3 regions of the Tardiphaga sp. vice154 genome follow, and region 3 is predicted to be linked to each of the others. Evidence: predicted binding sites of a transcription regulator. Region 3 holds the regulator's gene; each other region holds the start of a gene.
The links. Region 3 encodes LexA, which represses DNA repair genes until DNA is damaged. Its sites were predicted from a motif close to TGTTCNNNNTGTGTTCNG; they were not measured.

Region 1 (5,134 bases), 2.3 Mb from region 3:
TCCAGACGTACCGCGACGTCGAGCACCGCATTTTCCTCATAGCGGGCCAGCGATTCAATGCGGCCGACCGATTTGCGCGTGCTGCCGATCCGCCGGAACAGCGCCACCAGCGCGGCGGCGCTTCCGCCGGCGAGCAGCAAAGCGAGTACGGGCCCGAGCGGCATCAGCCAATAGCTGCGGTCGATCAGGATGACGGCGTGAAACACCAGCACCAGATAGATCGGCGCCATCAGGCGATGCGTCGTCAGGAAAGACCGGTAGGGAAACCGCTTCCACAGCGCCAGCACCACCAGCGCCAGCAGCAAATAGAGGCTCCATTCGCCGAGATCGACGGCGATGTCCTTGAGATCGCGAAATGGATCGAAACCGGTGACGACCTCTGCGGCCCGTGGTGGCCGCGCCGGGCGTGTCAGCCAGCCGAGCTGCGTCAGCCAGCCCGGGCCGACTTCGAGCAGCCAGTGAACCACCGCGAGGCTGAGAGCGGTAACGCCAAACCATTTGTGCAGGCGATAGAACCTGTCCAAGCCGCCGAGCGCGCTTTCGATCTGCACCGGGCGCGCCGCCAGCATGACGCCGAGCGACATCGATCCCATCGCGAGCACGCCGGTCAGGTAGATCAGCGCCTTGCGCCACACCCAGAAATCGCCACTCAGCGTTCCATCGGGAACGCTGACGAACCACAGCCCGGCCAGCAGGCCGAGCGATATCGCGACGACTAGCCAAAGTCGGTGGATTTGCATGATAATGCCTCGAAACGGCAATTGTCATCCAGCCGACGCCCCGGCGCATTGATCAAGCACAAACGGCGATCGCCCTCGTTGCGCGAATCTGGGCTGCTTCCGCTACAACGGGCAACTCGATCGGCCTGCCTTATTCTCCGGCGCGCAACTCGCGAGCGAGCGGCGCGAACATATCGGCGGGCTGCGCGGCGGGCCGGGTGGTTGCCGGCGCTTCCGCGGGCTCCGTCTTGCTGAAATCCAGCTCCTCGATCCGTCCGGCGCGTTTCTCGATCTTGTCGGCGGAGATCAGGATCTGGCGGACGTCTTCATTGGCTTGCCCAAAGTGCGTCTGCAACTTCAGCACGCGGTCGCGCAGCCGGCCGAGATCGTCGCCGAGATTCATCACCTCGGTGCGGATCTGGTCGGCGGCGTCGCGCATCCGCGCGTCCTTCAGGATCTGCTGCATCACCTGGATCGCCAGCATCAGCAGCGACGGCGACACCAGCACCACGCGGGCGCGATAGGCCTTCTGGATGATGTCGTCGAATCCGTCGTGGATCTCCGCGTAGACCGATTCCGACGGCACGAACATCAGCGCGGTGTCCTGGGTCTCGCCGGCGATCAGGTATTTTTCGGAGATGTCGCTGACATGTTTCATCACGTCGGCGCGCAGGCGCTGCGCGGCGTATTTCTTTTCCTCGTCAGAGCGCGCGTCGTGCAACGCGGTGACGGCTTCCAGCGGAAACTTGGCGTCGATGCACAGCGGCCGCTGGTCCGGCAGGAAGATCACGCAGTCCGGCCGCTTGCCGGAGGACAGCGTGTGCTGGAACGCATAGGCGCCGTTCGGCATGCCGTCGCGCACGATGGTTTCCATCCGCGCCTGGCCGAACGCGCCGCGCGACTGCTTGTTGGCCAGCACGTCGCGCAACGTGGTGACCTGTGAGGTCAGATCGGTGAGGTTCTTGTGGGCGCTGTCGATGATGCCCAGCCGCTCATGCAGCACGCGCAGGCTGTCCATCGTGTGGCGGGTCGACTGCTCCATGCTTTGCCCGACCCGGTGGGTCACCGAATCCAGTCGCTCGCTTACCGCGCGGGCCATTTCGGCCTGTCGCCCGGCCAGCGCCTGGCCCATCGCGTCGACCCGGCCGGTGGCGACATTCTGCGCCTGCAGCATTTCGCTGAACCGCTCCTCGAGTTCGTCGGCGCGGATCGCCTGCGCCATCGCCAACATGGCACCGCGGCGACCGGAGCGGGCGATGACGATCGCAATCACCAGCAACAGCAGCAGCACGGCTGCGGCAAAGCCGATCAAGGCGGTGGCGGAGCTGATCGGCGTGTCGCCGAGCATGAAGAGGGTGTCATCCATCGGGCTACCCTAGCCGATTCGCGGCACTTTAGAACGAAGCAGGAACGTTTATGGATAACCAAAGGCTAACCAACTTGGTTAACGATTCCTGAAGAAACGCGGTTAACAGATCCTTAAAAGCGATGGTTAACAGCGCGTTAAACTGCCGCGAGGGCTGGGGCGGATTGACCCCGGCAGGCCGTCGCATTACATCGCCGGCATGGCCATTCGTGAAATCATCGTCCTGCCGGACAAACAGCTCCGCCTCGTCTCCAAGCCGATCGAAAAGGTCACGGCGGAGGTACGCAAACTCGCCGACGACATGTTCGAGACCATGTATGACGCGCCGGGCATCGGGCTTGCCGCGATCCAGATTGCGGTGCCGCTGCGTCTCATCACCATGGACCTTGCCAAGAAGGACGACGAGGACGGCGGCAAGAAACCGCGAATCTTCATCAATCCCGAGATCGTCTCGGCGTCCGAGGAATTCTCGGTCTATGAAGAAGGCTGCCTGTCGATCCCGGAATATTACGAAGAGGTCGAGCGCCCGGCGAACGTCCGCTTCCGCTATCTGGATATCGACGGCAAGTTGCAGGAAGAGGACGCCGATGGCCTGTTCGCCACCTGCATCCAGCACGAGATCGACCACCTCAACGGCGTGTTGTTCGTCGACTACCTCTCCAAGCTGAAGCGCGACCGCGTGCTGAAGAAGTTTACCAAGCTGGCGAAGCGGGCGGAGTAGGCTCCTCCCGATCTCGCGCACAGATCGGCTCGCAATATGTCGCTACGTTTGATCTTCATGGGCACGCCGGATTTCGCGGTGCCGACGCTGCTCGAACTCGTCGCCCATGGCCACGAGATCGTCGCGGTCTATACGCGGGCGGCAAAGCCGTCCGGGCGCGGCATGAAGCTGCAGCCGACGCCGGTGGAGCGCGAGGCGACACGGCTCGGCATTCCCGTTCTGACGCCGACCACGCTGAAGACGCCCGAGGCCGAAGCCACCTTTCGCGCGCACAAGGCGGATGCGGCGGTGGTGGTCGCCTATGGCATGATCCTGCCGCAGGCCATTCTCGATGTGCCGGAGTTCGGCTGCTTCAACCTGCACGGCTCGTTGCTGCCGCGCTGGCGCGGGGCGGCCCCGCTGAACCGCGCCATCATGGCGGGTGATGCCGAGAGCGGCGTCATGGTGATGAAGATGGATGTCGGGCTCGACACCGGCGACGTTGCGATGGCCGAGCGCATCAGTATCACCGAGGCGATGACCGCGGAGGATTTGCACGACGCACTGGCGCCGCTCGGCGCCGACCTGATGGTGCGCGCGATCGGCGCGCTGGAGCGCGGCCGATTGCAGCTCAGCCCGCAGAGCGAGCAAGGCGTGACCTACGCCGCCAAGATCGACAAGGCCGAGGCCAGGATCGACTGGACGAGGCCGGCGCGCGAGGTGCTGCGCCACATCCACGGCCTGTCGCCGTTTCCCGGCGCTTGGTGCGAGGTGCCGCTCGACGGCGAACCGACACGGGTCAAAGTCCTGCGCTGCGCGCTGGCCGAAGGCGCAAGCGCGCCGGGCGACCTGCTCGACGGTCAGCTCACCATCGCCTGCGGCGACGGAGCCATTCGCCTCATCGAGCTGCAGCGCGCCGGCAAGCAGCCGATGAAGGCCATCGACTTTCTGCGCGGCACGCCGCTTGCGCCGCCGCTGCGGCTGTCCTGATGCCACGCTACAGGCTGCTCATCGAATATGACGGCGCGCCGTTTTCCGGCTGGCAGGTGCAGGACAATGCGCCATCGGTGCAGGGCGCGCTGGAAGACGCCGTGATGGCGATCTGCGGTGAAAAGGTTCGCGTGCACGGCGCTGGTCGCACCGATGCGGGCGTGCATGCGCTGGGCCAGGTCGCGCATTGCGATGTCGCCCGGCCGTTCGTGCCGGGCCGGCTGCGCGACGGGTTGAACGCGCATCTGCGGCCGCATCCGATCGGCGTGCTGTCGGCCGACATCGTCGCCGACGACTTTGAGTCACGCTTTCACGCGACCAGACGGCATTACGTCTATCGCATCGTCAATAGGCGGGCGAATCTGGCGATCGATCTCGGCCATGTCTGGCGCGTGGCGCGGCCGCTCGATGCGGACGCCATGCACGAGGCGGCGCAGCGGCTGATCGGCAACCACGATTTCACGACGTTTCGCGACACCGAATGCCAGGCCAAGTCGCCGCAGCGCACGCTCGACCAGCTCGACGTGGTCCGCGACGGCGAGGCGGTGAACATCGTCACCTCGGCGCGTGCCTTCCTGCACAGCCAGGTGCGCTCGATGGTCGGCTCATTGGTATGGGTCGGCCACGGCCGCTGGAGTGCGGATGATCTGGCGGGGGCCCTGGCCGCGAAGAGCCGCAACGCCTGCGGCCCGGTGGCGCCGCCGGACGGGCTGTATCTGATGAAGGTGGATTACTAGTTTCTCCCAGGCGCTGAACCGACAGGTGCGCTCCTCGACCTCTCCCCACCGGGGAGAGGTCGACCGGCGAAGCCGGGCGGGTGAGGGGGCTGGCGACATCGATCATCCTGCGCCCCCTCACCCGGAGCCCTCGCTATCGCTCAGGCTCCGACCTCTCCCCGATGGGGAGAGGTGAAGGAAAGCCCTTCGCCTACAGCAGATGTTTCACCGCATCCCAGAACAGCTGCTGGCCGTCCGCGACGTTGGCGGTCCAGTGCTCGTGCGCGAAATCATTGGCGTCGTCGGTGATGAACTTGAACGCCCGCCACGGAATGTTCTGGTGCCGGCACACCGAGGCCAGCGCGAACAATTCCATGTCGACGATGTCGACCCGGTTGGCGGTCAGCCAGGGATCGGACGCGGTAACGAAACTGTCGCCGGTGCCGCAGATCACGTCGCCATGGCCGGACGACAGCCTATCCAGCTCCGTCGCATAGGGCGTGGTGCCGCGCGGCGCCAGCGGCTCGGCGTTCATGTCGCGCTGGATGACATGCGCGACCTCGACGAGACCGCGCAGCGATGACGTGATCTTGCCGGCGGTGCCGTAGTTGATCACCAGCGCCGGCTTCTTCGCCTGCACTGC
Region 2 (5,134 bases), 1.8 Mb from region 3:
CGCGAGGGCTCGTTCAGCCCGAGATGCCGGAATGCGTGCGAGGTGAGCAGCCTTCCGCGCGGGGTGCGTTGCAGATAGCCGCACTGGATCAGGAACGGCTCGATGATGTCTTCAATGGCATCGCGCGGCTCCGACAGCGCTGCGGCCATCGTCTCGACGCCGACCGGGCCGCCGCCGTAGTTCATCGCGATGGTGGTGAGATAGCGGCGGTCCATCGCATCCAGCCCGGCGCTGTCGACTTCCAGCGCACTCAATGCGTGGTCGGCGATCTTGCGGTCGATGGCGGAGGCGTCGGCGGCGGAAGCGAAATCGCGCACCCGTCGCAGCAGCCGGCCGGCGATGCGCGGCGTGCCGCGGGCGCGGCGGGCAATCTCGTTGGAACCGTCAGGCGTGATGCCGATCTCCAGCACACGGGCGCCGCGGGTGACGATCTTTTCCAGCTCTTCCACGGTGTAGAAATTCAGCCGCACGGGAATGCCGAAGCGGTCGCGCAGCGGATTGGTCAACAGGCCCGCGCGCGTGGTGGCGCCGACCAGCGTGAACTTCGCCAGCTCGATCTTCACCGAGCGCGCGGCCGGGCCTTCGCCAATGATCAGATCGAGCTGAAAATCCTCCATCGCCGGATACAGCACTTCCTCGACCGCGGGCGCGAGGCGATGGATCTCGTCGATGAACAGCACGTCGCGCTCTTCGAGATTAGTGAGCAGGGCTGCGAGATCGCCGGCCTTGGCGATGACAGGCCCCGAGGTCGCGCGAAAACCGACGCCAAGCTCGCGCGCCACGATCTGCGCCAAAGTGGTCTTGCCGAGGCCGGGCGGGCCGACGAACAGCACGTGATCGAGCGCCTCATTGCGCTTGCGGGCGGCGTCGATGAAGATCTGCAGATTGGCGCGGGCCTGCGCCTGGCCGACGAATTCGGACAGGTTCTGCGGCCGCAGCGAGGTATCCCCGATATCGTCGGCGCGGCGCTCGGGGGTGATTAGGCGGGTCGGTGGGTTCATGGGATGAGCTTACCACGAACGCTGTAAGTCCCCTCTCCCCTTGTGGGAGAGGGTGGATCGAAGGCGCGAAGCGACTTCGAGACGGGTGAGGGGTAGCCACAAGCTCCAAGCTTGCGGCCCCCCTCATCCGACGCGGACTTCGTCCGCGACACCTTCTCCCACAAGGGGAGAAGGAAGGAAGACGCGCTGCGCGCGGTCACTTCGCCAGCTCCTTCAAACCCAACCGGATCAGCATCGCGGTCTCGGCGCCCTCGCCGGCAATGCGCGAAGCGCCGGCGATGGCGGCGGCGGCCTGCGGCGCGCCGTAGCCGAGATTGACCAGCGCGGAAATCGCATCCGACACCGGCCGCGGCGCATTGTTCTCCTCGATGGCGCCGGACAATTGCACCAGCGACGGATCGACGGTCGAGAACGCCGGCGCCTTGTCCTTCAGCTCGGTGACGATGCGCTCGGCGACCTTCGGGCCGACGCCGACCGTGCGTGCCACCGCCGCCTTGTCGCGCAGCGCAATCGCATTGGCGAGATCGGCCGGCGGCAGTGTGGAGAGGACCGCCAGCGCCACCTTGGCGCCGACGCCCTGCACGGTCTGCAGCAGCCGAAACCATTCGCGCTCCTGGTCGGAGCGGAAGCCGAACAGTTTTATCGCGTCCTCGCGGACATAGGTCTCGATCGACAGCACCGCGGCCTCGCCGGGCGAAGGCAGCGCCTGCAGCGTGCGCGCCGAGCAATGCACCTGATAACCGACGCCCTGCACGTCGAGGATGACATAGTCCTCGCCGTAGGAATCGATCAGGCCTTTCAATTTGCCGATCATGCTCCCACCACCCGCAGCAGGCGCTGCGCACTCTGGCGGTGGTGCGCGTGCGTGATGGCAATCGCCAGCGCGTCGGCCGCATCGGCGCTCTTCGGCTCGGCCTTCGGCAGCAGGATTTTCAGCATCATCTGGATCTGGTTCTTGTCGGCGTGGCCGGCACCGACCACCGTCTTCTTGACCTGGTTCGGCGCATATTCCGCCACCGCGATGCCGAACATCGCCGGCGTCATCATGGCAATGCCGCGCGCCTGGCCCAGCTTCAGCGTGGCGACACCGTCCTTGTTGACGAAGGTGTTCTCGACAGCGGCTTCCATCGGCTGGAACTCGCCGAGCACCTTCGCTAGCCCCTCATGGATACCGAGCAGCCGGCTCGCCAGCGGCAGCGTATCGGCCGGCTCCACCGTGCCGCAGCCGATATAGGTCAGCCGGTTGCCGTCGATCTCGATCACGCCCCAGCCGGTGCGGCGCAGGCCCGGATCGATGCCCAGAATGCGGACGGCTTGGCGAATCGGCATGTTTGTCATGCCCGGAGTGATACCGCCGAAAGCTTAAGAACAAAATAGCAACAAGGGAGTGTGCACGACGAAACCACCACGGTCGTTCCGGGGCGCGGGCGGCGCCGCCAGTCCAATTGGAGTGGCTGAGGTTCGCACGGGCTGGGCCGTCGCACCCCGGAATGCCAGTAAGGCTTACCCGCCCAGCTTGGCGACCAGCGCGTCCGACACTTCGAAGTTCGCATAGACGTTCTGCACGTCGTCATGCTCGTTCAACAGGTCGATCAGCTTGATCAGCTTCTCGCCGGTCTCGTCGTCGACCGGGACGTTGTTATGCGGCTTCCAGGTCAGTTCGGACTTGCGGGCCTCGCCGAATTTCACTTCCAGCGCCTTGGCGACCTCGCGAAAGGTTTCCTTGGAGGCGTAGACCTCGTGGCCGGTCTCGCTCGACACCACGTCGTCGGCGCCGGCCTCGATCGCGGCTTCCAGCATGTCGTCGGCAGAGGCCTTGGCGGCGTCGTATTCGATGATGCCGACATGGTCGAACATGAAGGCGACCGAGCCGGTTTCGCCGAGATTGCCGCCGGACTTGGTGAAATAGGAGCGGATATCGGAGGCCGCGCGGTTACGGTTGTCGGTCATCGCCTCGACGATCACGGCGACGCCGCCGGGGCCATAGCCCTCGTAGCGGATCTCGTCATAGTTCTCGCTCTCGCCGCCGATCGCCTTCTTGACCGCGCGATCGATCGAATCCTTCGACATGTTCTCCTGTCGCGCCGAGATCATCGCCGCCCGCAGCCGCGCGTTCATCGCGGGATCCGGCATGCCGAGCTTGGCGGCGACGGTAATTTCGCGGGCCAGCTTGCTGAACAGCTTGGACTTCTGAGCATCCTGCCGGCCCTTGCGGTGCATGATGTTCTTGAACTGGGAATGTCCGGCCATGCGGTCTCTCTCGGATTCGGTGGTGCTTCAAGGTGTCGGCGGCGCGGGGTTATAGGCCGCGCGCCCCACAAAATCAAAAACAGGCGTGCTTTCTGGCCAGCGAACGCCGGCAATCCCGCTTTGTTAATCATGATTTCATGCAAGGGTGCAAGAATACCCGCTTGGATTGCAGTGCAGCGGATTTGATCATGGCATTTGGACTGTTTCAAAAGCGGCCGCCGCAGGCAGCCGAGCCAGCGATGACGCCTGTCGTGGCCGCCGAGGCACCGCTGGCGCCGGAGGCGGACCAGGCGCGCGACATTCTCGACCTGCTGGAACTCGAACTCGGCGCCCTGATCCGGCAGCTCGAGCGCGCCTCGTCGTCGGTCGCCGGCGGCGCCGAAGCCACCGCGACCACGCTGACGCTGATCCGCGCCCGCTCCGACGCGCTGGCCGAACGCACGCAGGCGGCGCAATCGACCGCCACCACCTTTTCCCAGGCCGCCGACAAATTCACCCATTCGGCCGAAGGGATCGGCAGCCAGGTCCGCCACGCCAGCCGACTCGCCGACGAGGCCGGCGCCGCCGCGCAGGAGGCCAGCGTGACCGTCGACCGGTTGCGCGATTCATCGGCGGCGATCGGCAACGTCGTCACCCTGATCGCACAGATCGCACGCCAGACCACGATGCTGGCGCTCAACGCCACGATCGAGGCGGCGCGCGCGGGCGCGGCCGGGCGCGGCTTTGCGGTGGTCGCCACCGAGGTCAAGGCGCTGGCGGTGCAGACCCAGGACGCCACCAAGGAAATCGAGCGCAAGATCGACGCCCTGCAGAAAGACGCTGCCGGCTCGGTCGATGCCGTGCACCGGATCTCCAGCGCGATCGAAGCGATCCGCCCGGTCTTTGCCAGCGTCAACGACTCGGTCGCCGAACAGAATGCCACCACCGGCGAGATATCCGGCAATGCCGCGCAGGCCTCCGAGTTCATCGTCTCGGTGAGCGACAGCGCCGCCGAAATCGACCAGGCGGCCAATGAGGCCGCCGCGCATGGTAAAGATGTGGCGCAGGCCGGCCGGGCGGTCACGACCTTTGCCTCCAAGCTGAAGGCGCGTTGCGCGGTGCTGCTGCGCCAGAGCGAACGCGAGGAGGAGCGCAAGCGCGAACGGCTGCCCTGCCACCTGCAGATCACGCTGCAGAGCCGCAGCGGCCCGCTGACCGCCCCGGTCTACGAGATCTCGCTGGAAGGCGTCCTGATCGGCGGACCGGGGGCGGCCTCCTTGGCACGCAACGACATCGTCGCGGCGGATCTGGCGGACGTCGGCGCCTGCCGGCTGCGCATCGCGGATCATTCGCCGGCCGGCGCCCGCGCGCTGTTCGTGACGCCCGATGCCCGACTGCTCGATCGCATCGAAGACCGGCTATGGGCGATCCACGATGAGAACACCGAATTCGTCACCCGCGCGATCGACGCCGGCGCAGCCATCACCAAGATCTTCGCCGATGGCGTCGCCCGCGGCGCCGTCCGCATCGAGGACATGTTCGACGAGAGCTATGTCGAGATCGCCGGCTCCAACCCGGTCCAGGTGCGTACGAAAATCCTCGACTGGGCCGACCGCGCTCTGCCCGACTTCCAGGACAGGCTGCTGGCGACCGACCAGCGGATGGCGTTCTGTGCGGCGATCGACCGCAACGGCTATCTGCCGGTGCACAACAGCATCTATTCCAAACCGCAGCGTCCCGGCGACGTCGCCTTCAACACTGCCAATTCACGCAACCGCCGCATCTTCAACGACCCCGCGGGTCTCGCCGCCGGCCGCAACACCCGCGCTTATCTGATCCAGAGCTACGCCCGCGACATGGGCAACAACGTCACCGTAATGATGCGCGAGATCGACGTCCCGATC
Region 3 (5,134 bases):
CGACCAGCGAGACGCTGGCGCCGATGATCCCGAAAGACCGCCTGATGGTCGGCGAGAGCGGCATTTTTGAAGCCGCCGACCTCGCCCGCCTCGAGCGCGTGGGCATCTCCACCTTCCTGGTCGGCGAAAGCCTGATGCGGCAGGCAGATGTTACGGCCGCGACCAAGGCGCTGCTGAAACGCGCGGCGTGAGTCGCATCCTTGCTTTCTTCCCTTCTCCCCTTGTGGGAGAAGGTGGCGCCGACGAAGTCGGCGTCGGATGAGGGGGAGCTGCGGAGTGCAACACACGCCCCCTCACCCGCCCGCGCTATCGCGCGGCCACCCTCTCCCACAAGGGGAGAGGGGAAGAAAGAGCAGCGGCGCGCAAGTCCGTTTTGCAAAGACAGGATCCAAAGTCATGGCCGGCAAGAAATCGAGGCGCACCGCGAGCGACGCCCCCGCCCTCACCCACATCGATTCCGCCGGCGAGGCGCGCATGGTCGATGTCTCCGACAAGCCGGCAACGGAGCGTCTCGCCGTCGCCGAAGGCCTGGTGATCATGAGCAAGGCGACGCTGGAACTGATCGTCTCCGGCAACGCCAAGAAGGGCGACGTGCTCGGCACCGCTCGGATCGCCGGCATCATGGCGGCCAAGCGCACCTCCGACCTGATCCCGCTGTGCCATCCCCTGATGCTGTCGAAGGTCACGCTCGATATCACGCCGGACAAGAAGTTGCCGGGCTGCCGGGTCCGCGCGTCCGTGAAGGTCTCGGGCAACACCGGCGTCGAGATGGAAGCTCTGACCGCGGTTTCGATCGCGTGCCTCACGATCTACGACATGATCAAGGCCGTCGAGCGCGGCGTCCGCATCGAAGGCCTTCATCTCGTCGAAAAGAAGGGTGGCAAGTCGGGCCATTATCTGGTCACCGACAACGACGCCGATTGATCACGACGCCTGGAGATTGACTGATGGCCCTGATGCCGGTTGCCGACGCGATGGCTGCCATTCTCGCGGGCGCCGACGCCCTGCCCGAGGAAATGGTGCCGCTGGAGGCGGCGTACCACCGCGTGCTGGCGCGCGACATCGCCTCCAATCGGACGCAGCCGCCGCAGCCGATGTCGGCGATGGACGGCTATGCGGTGCGCGCCGCCGATGCCGTGATGGGCGCGCGGCTCACGGTGATCGGTGAGGTCGCCGCCGGCCGGCCGTTCGAGCGCGCGCTGGCCGCCGGCGAGGCGCTGCGCATCTTCACCGGCGGCGTCGTGCCGGACGGTGCCGACGCCATCGTGATCCAGGAAGACACTTCGCGCGACGGCGCCGTCGTCCTCATCAACGAAGCCGCCACCGTGGCGAAGCACATCCGCGCGGCCGGCATCGATTTCGCTGAAGGCGACGTTCTGCTGCGCGCCGGGCAGCGCCTCACCGATCGCGATCTGTCGCTCGCCGCCGGCATGAACCACCCCGAACTGCCGGTGCGCCGCCGCCCGGTGATCGCCGTACTCGCCACCGGCGACGAACTGGTGCTGCCCGGCGCCATCCCCGGCCCCGGCCAGATCGTCCTGTCCAACGGCTTTGCGCTTCGCGCCCTGGCGCGCGCCGAAGGCGCCGAGGTGATCGATCTCGGCATCGCCGCCGACACGCTGGAATCGACCGCCTCGGCGATCCAGCGTGCGATCGACGCAGGCGCCGATATCCTCGTCACTACCGGTGGCGCCTCGGTCGGCGACCACGATCTGGTCAAGCCCTCGCTGGAGGCCGCCGGCGTCGAGATGGCGTTCTGGAAGATCGCGATGCGGCCGGGCAAGCCGATGATGAACGGACGGCGCGGCGCGATGCGGGTGATCGGCCTGCCCGGCAATCCGGTGTCGTCCTATGTCTGCGCCTTCCTGTTCATGGTGCCGTTGATTCGCGCGCTGTCCGGCCGCGCGCAGGTCGCCCATGCCATCGAATCGGGTCGGGTCGGTCGCGATCTTGCCGCCAATGATCAGCGCGAAGATTATCTGCGCGCGGTGCTGACGCCGGGCGACGACGGTAGCGTGATCGCGACGGCGGTATCCAGGCAGGACTCCTCCTTGTTGGGAAATCTCGCTGCCGCGCAAGGACTTCTGATCCGTCGGCCGTTCGCTGTGGCGGCGCCCAAGGGTTCGCTTTGCGAGTTTGTGCGATTGCCGATCTGAGCCCTCTTGCGGTTTTGTTGACCGGAATTTAAGCGTTGCGGAACACATATGGAACAGATAGTGTTCGTTCATGATTTGTTTCGAGATGTCGTGGCTTTGCCCGGTCCTGAAACCGACGATGATGATGCGGCGGCTGATCCCGTCAACCAAGGATGGCTCCAGATGCTCACGCGCAAACAGTATGAACTTCTGAAATTCATCGACCAAAGGCTCAAGGAAGCCGGCGTGCCGCCGTCCTTCGACGAGATGAAGGACGCGCTCGACCTGCGCTCCAAATCCGGTATCCACCGCCTCATCACGGCGCTTGAAGAGCGCGGCTTCATCCGCCGGCTGCCGAACCGGGCGCGCGCCATCGAAGTCATCAAGCTGCCCGAACTCGGCGGCGCCGCAGCACCTGCCACCGGCCGCCGTGGCTTCACGCCCAGCGTCATCGAAGGCACGCTCGGCAAGGTGCGACCCTTGTCGACCGGCAATGGCAACAACAACGGCAACGGCGATTACGAGGAAGACAGCCGCCGCTCGGTGGCCGTCCCGGTGATGGGCCGCATCGCCGCGGGTACGCCGATCGAGGCGCTGCAGACCCGCAGCCACACCATCAGCGTACCCCCCGACATGCTCGGCACCGGCGAGCACTACGCGCTGGAAGTGCGCGGTGACTCGATGCAGGACGCCGGCATCCTCGATGGCGACATGGCGCTGATCCAGAAAAACGAGAGCGCCGATACCGGCGACATCGTGGTCGCGCTGATCGACGAGGAGGAAGCCACCTTGAAGCGCTTCCGCCGCCGCGGCGCCTCGATCGCGCTGGAGCCCGCTAACGACGCCTACGAAGTCCGCATCCTGCCGCCGAACCGGGTTCGCATCCAGGGCAAGCTGGTCGGGATCTATCGCCGCTACTGAGCAGCGGAATCATCGGCCTGCACGTCGGCTTCGGCCGGCGTCGCATCGACCGGGCGGTTGCCCCGTCCTGCAGCGCTTGATGGTTCGGCGGCATCAGGCACTGCGCCCGACCACGGCCGGTTGACGCCTTTCGGCCGGACGGCGGTGGTTGCAAATCCGTCGCCGCTTCGGCGCAAAATCAGTGCGCCGCTGGCCCGCAGGGTTTCCGCATCGATCACCTTTGCGGCGCAATTGGCCGGCGGCTGATTTGACGTGACGATCAGCACCGCTTGCGCGCAGTCATCGGCAAAAGCGTCGGGCTGCAGCGCCAGCGCAACCAGAGCCCCATCGGCCAGCGCCGCGACGCATCCCGCGACATCGCATGCCACGCCGTGGCCGAGCGACGCCTCATTCGGCAGCCGCGGATCGGCGTCGGCCCCGAGCCACTCTTTCTGCAAAAACGTATCCTTGGTGCTGCGCATCCATTGCAGCCGTCCATCGCGGCCGCGAACCGCGACGTGGTGGCCGTCATTTGATATCAACACGTCCGGCATCTTGACCGTGAGCACCGCGGCAATCGATAGCGCCAGCACACCGGCGCCGATCCAGCGCAGCGGCGTGCGCAGCAGCCCGAGCAGGATGATCCCCAGCGTCGCGGCGATCAGCGGCCCCTGCCCGAACGCGGCGACCCGTCCGATGGCTCCCGGCAAGGCCGCGACCCATTGCGTCACCACGATCATCCATTGGATGCCGACATCCATCAGCCGCCAGAACACGCCGTCGAAACCGAACGGCATCGCGGCCAGCCCGAGCAGTCCGGCCGGCATCACCAGCACGGAGACCACCGGCATCGCCAGCAGATTGGCGAAAACGCCATACGGCGTCACGCGGTGAAAATGAAACGCCGCATAGGGCGTGGTGGCGAGGCCGGCGACCAGCGACGCCAGCGTCAGCAGGATGATCTCGCGACCGCCCCAGAGCGCGGCGCGCGCCGTTGCGGAATGGTCCGGCGATGCCAAGAGGACCGGCACGCCGCCCTGCACCAGCGCCACCAGTCCCAATGTCGCGGCAAACGACATCTGGAAGCTCGGATGCACCAAGGCTTCCGGCATCGCGACCAGCACGATCATCGCCGCCACCGCCAACGTGCGAAAGGTGATGGCGCGGCGATCGACCATGATCGCGAGCAGCACCACCGCCGTCATGAAGAACGATCTCTGCGTCGCCACCTCCGCGCCCGACAGCAACAGATAGAACAGCGCCGCGGCGAGGGCCGCGGCAGCCGAATATTTCTTGATCGGAAAGGTCACGGTAAACGCGGGGATCAGCGCCAGTAGCGCGCGCACCGTAAAGAACACCACGCCGGCGACCACCGCCATGTGATAGCCGGAGATCGACAAGACGTGGCCGAGCCCCGAGACAAACATCGCATCATTGACCTCCGGCGAGATCGCGTCGCGCCGCCCGGTCAACAGCGCGGTGGCGATGGCGCGGGCGTCGCCGGACAGCACGGTGCGGATGCGCGCGTCGATCGCATCGCGAAAGCCCTGCATGGTCGCGGCGTAGCGCAACCGCCAGCCCGGCACATTCGGCGGATCGACTGCCTTGATGCTGCCGGTGACGAAGCCGGAGGCGCCGATGCCCTGGAAGTACAGGTCGCGACCGAAGTCGTAGCTGCCGGGTCGTAACGGCTGCAGCGGCGGCTGCAGCCGCGCTTTCAACTGGACGAAACTGCCCACCGCAGGTGCGGCGCCCTTGCGCACCGACAGCCGCACCCGTTCGAGCCGCACCTGCGAACGCGGGCTCTCCATCGTCGTCACCCGCAGAACGAAGCGATCGGTGCGCTCGCGCTCTTCATGCGTTTCGACGTAGCCGGTGAGCGCCACGCCGTAGAGCGGCTTCGCCAGCACGGCGTGCGCAATCCGCGCCGTCTTCAGCGTGACAATCGCGAAGCCTGCCGCAATCGCGGCGAGCATCACGATAAGCGGAAACCACTTTTGCCGGCGCGACAGGAACGCGGCAATGGCGAGGACGGCCGCTGTCGACGCCGCGACCCAGGCCACCGGCTCGTGCTCGGCGGCGAAGTACAGCGCGATGCC

Region 1: FIU28_RS23795 (DNA recombination protein RmuC) is a predicted target of LexA. The motif match lies at 2,115-2,132, and genes of this name have one in related genera.
Region 2: ruvC (crossover junction endodeoxyribonuclease RuvC) is a predicted target of LexA. The motif match lies at 2,366-2,383, and genes of this name have one in related genera.

The regions. Positions count from the first base shown of each region.
Region 1 covers NZ_CP041399.1:5,060,553-5,065,686, reverse strand. The annotation lists gene FIU28_RS23800 (ferredoxin reductase family protein) at 1-740, opposite strand, end outside; gene FIU28_RS23795 (DNA recombination protein RmuC) at 871-2,085, opposite strand; gene def (peptide deformylase) at 2,285-2,806, shown strand; gene fmt (methionyl-tRNA formyltransferase) at 2,843-3,775, shown strand; gene truA (tRNA pseudouridine(38-40) synthase TruA) at 3,775-4,512, shown strand; gene FIU28_RS23775 (phosphorylase family protein) at 4,703-5,134, opposite strand, start outside.
Region 2 covers NZ_CP041399.1:4,549,032-4,554,165, forward strand. The annotation lists gene ruvB (Holliday junction branch migration DNA helicase RuvB) at 1-1,001, opposite strand, end outside; gene ruvA (Holliday junction branch migration protein RuvA) at 1,198-1,815, opposite strand; gene ruvC (crossover junction endodeoxyribonuclease RuvC) at 1,812-2,339, opposite strand; gene FIU28_RS21370 (YebC/PmpR family DNA-binding transcriptional regulator) at 2,505-3,251, opposite strand; gene FIU28_RS21375 (methyl-accepting chemotaxis protein) at 3,440-5,134, shown strand, end outside.
Region 3 covers NZ_CP041399.1:2,730,440-2,735,573, reverse strand. The annotation lists gene trpC (indole-3-glycerol phosphate synthase TrpC) at 1-191, shown strand, start outside; gene moaC (cyclic pyranopterin monophosphate synthase MoaC) at 397-924, shown strand; gene FIU28_RS12765 (molybdopterin molybdotransferase MoeA) at 948-2,156, shown strand; gene lexA (transcriptional repressor LexA) at 2,319-3,056, shown strand; gene FIU28_RS12755 (ComEC/Rec2 family competence protein) at 3,050-5,134, opposite strand, start outside.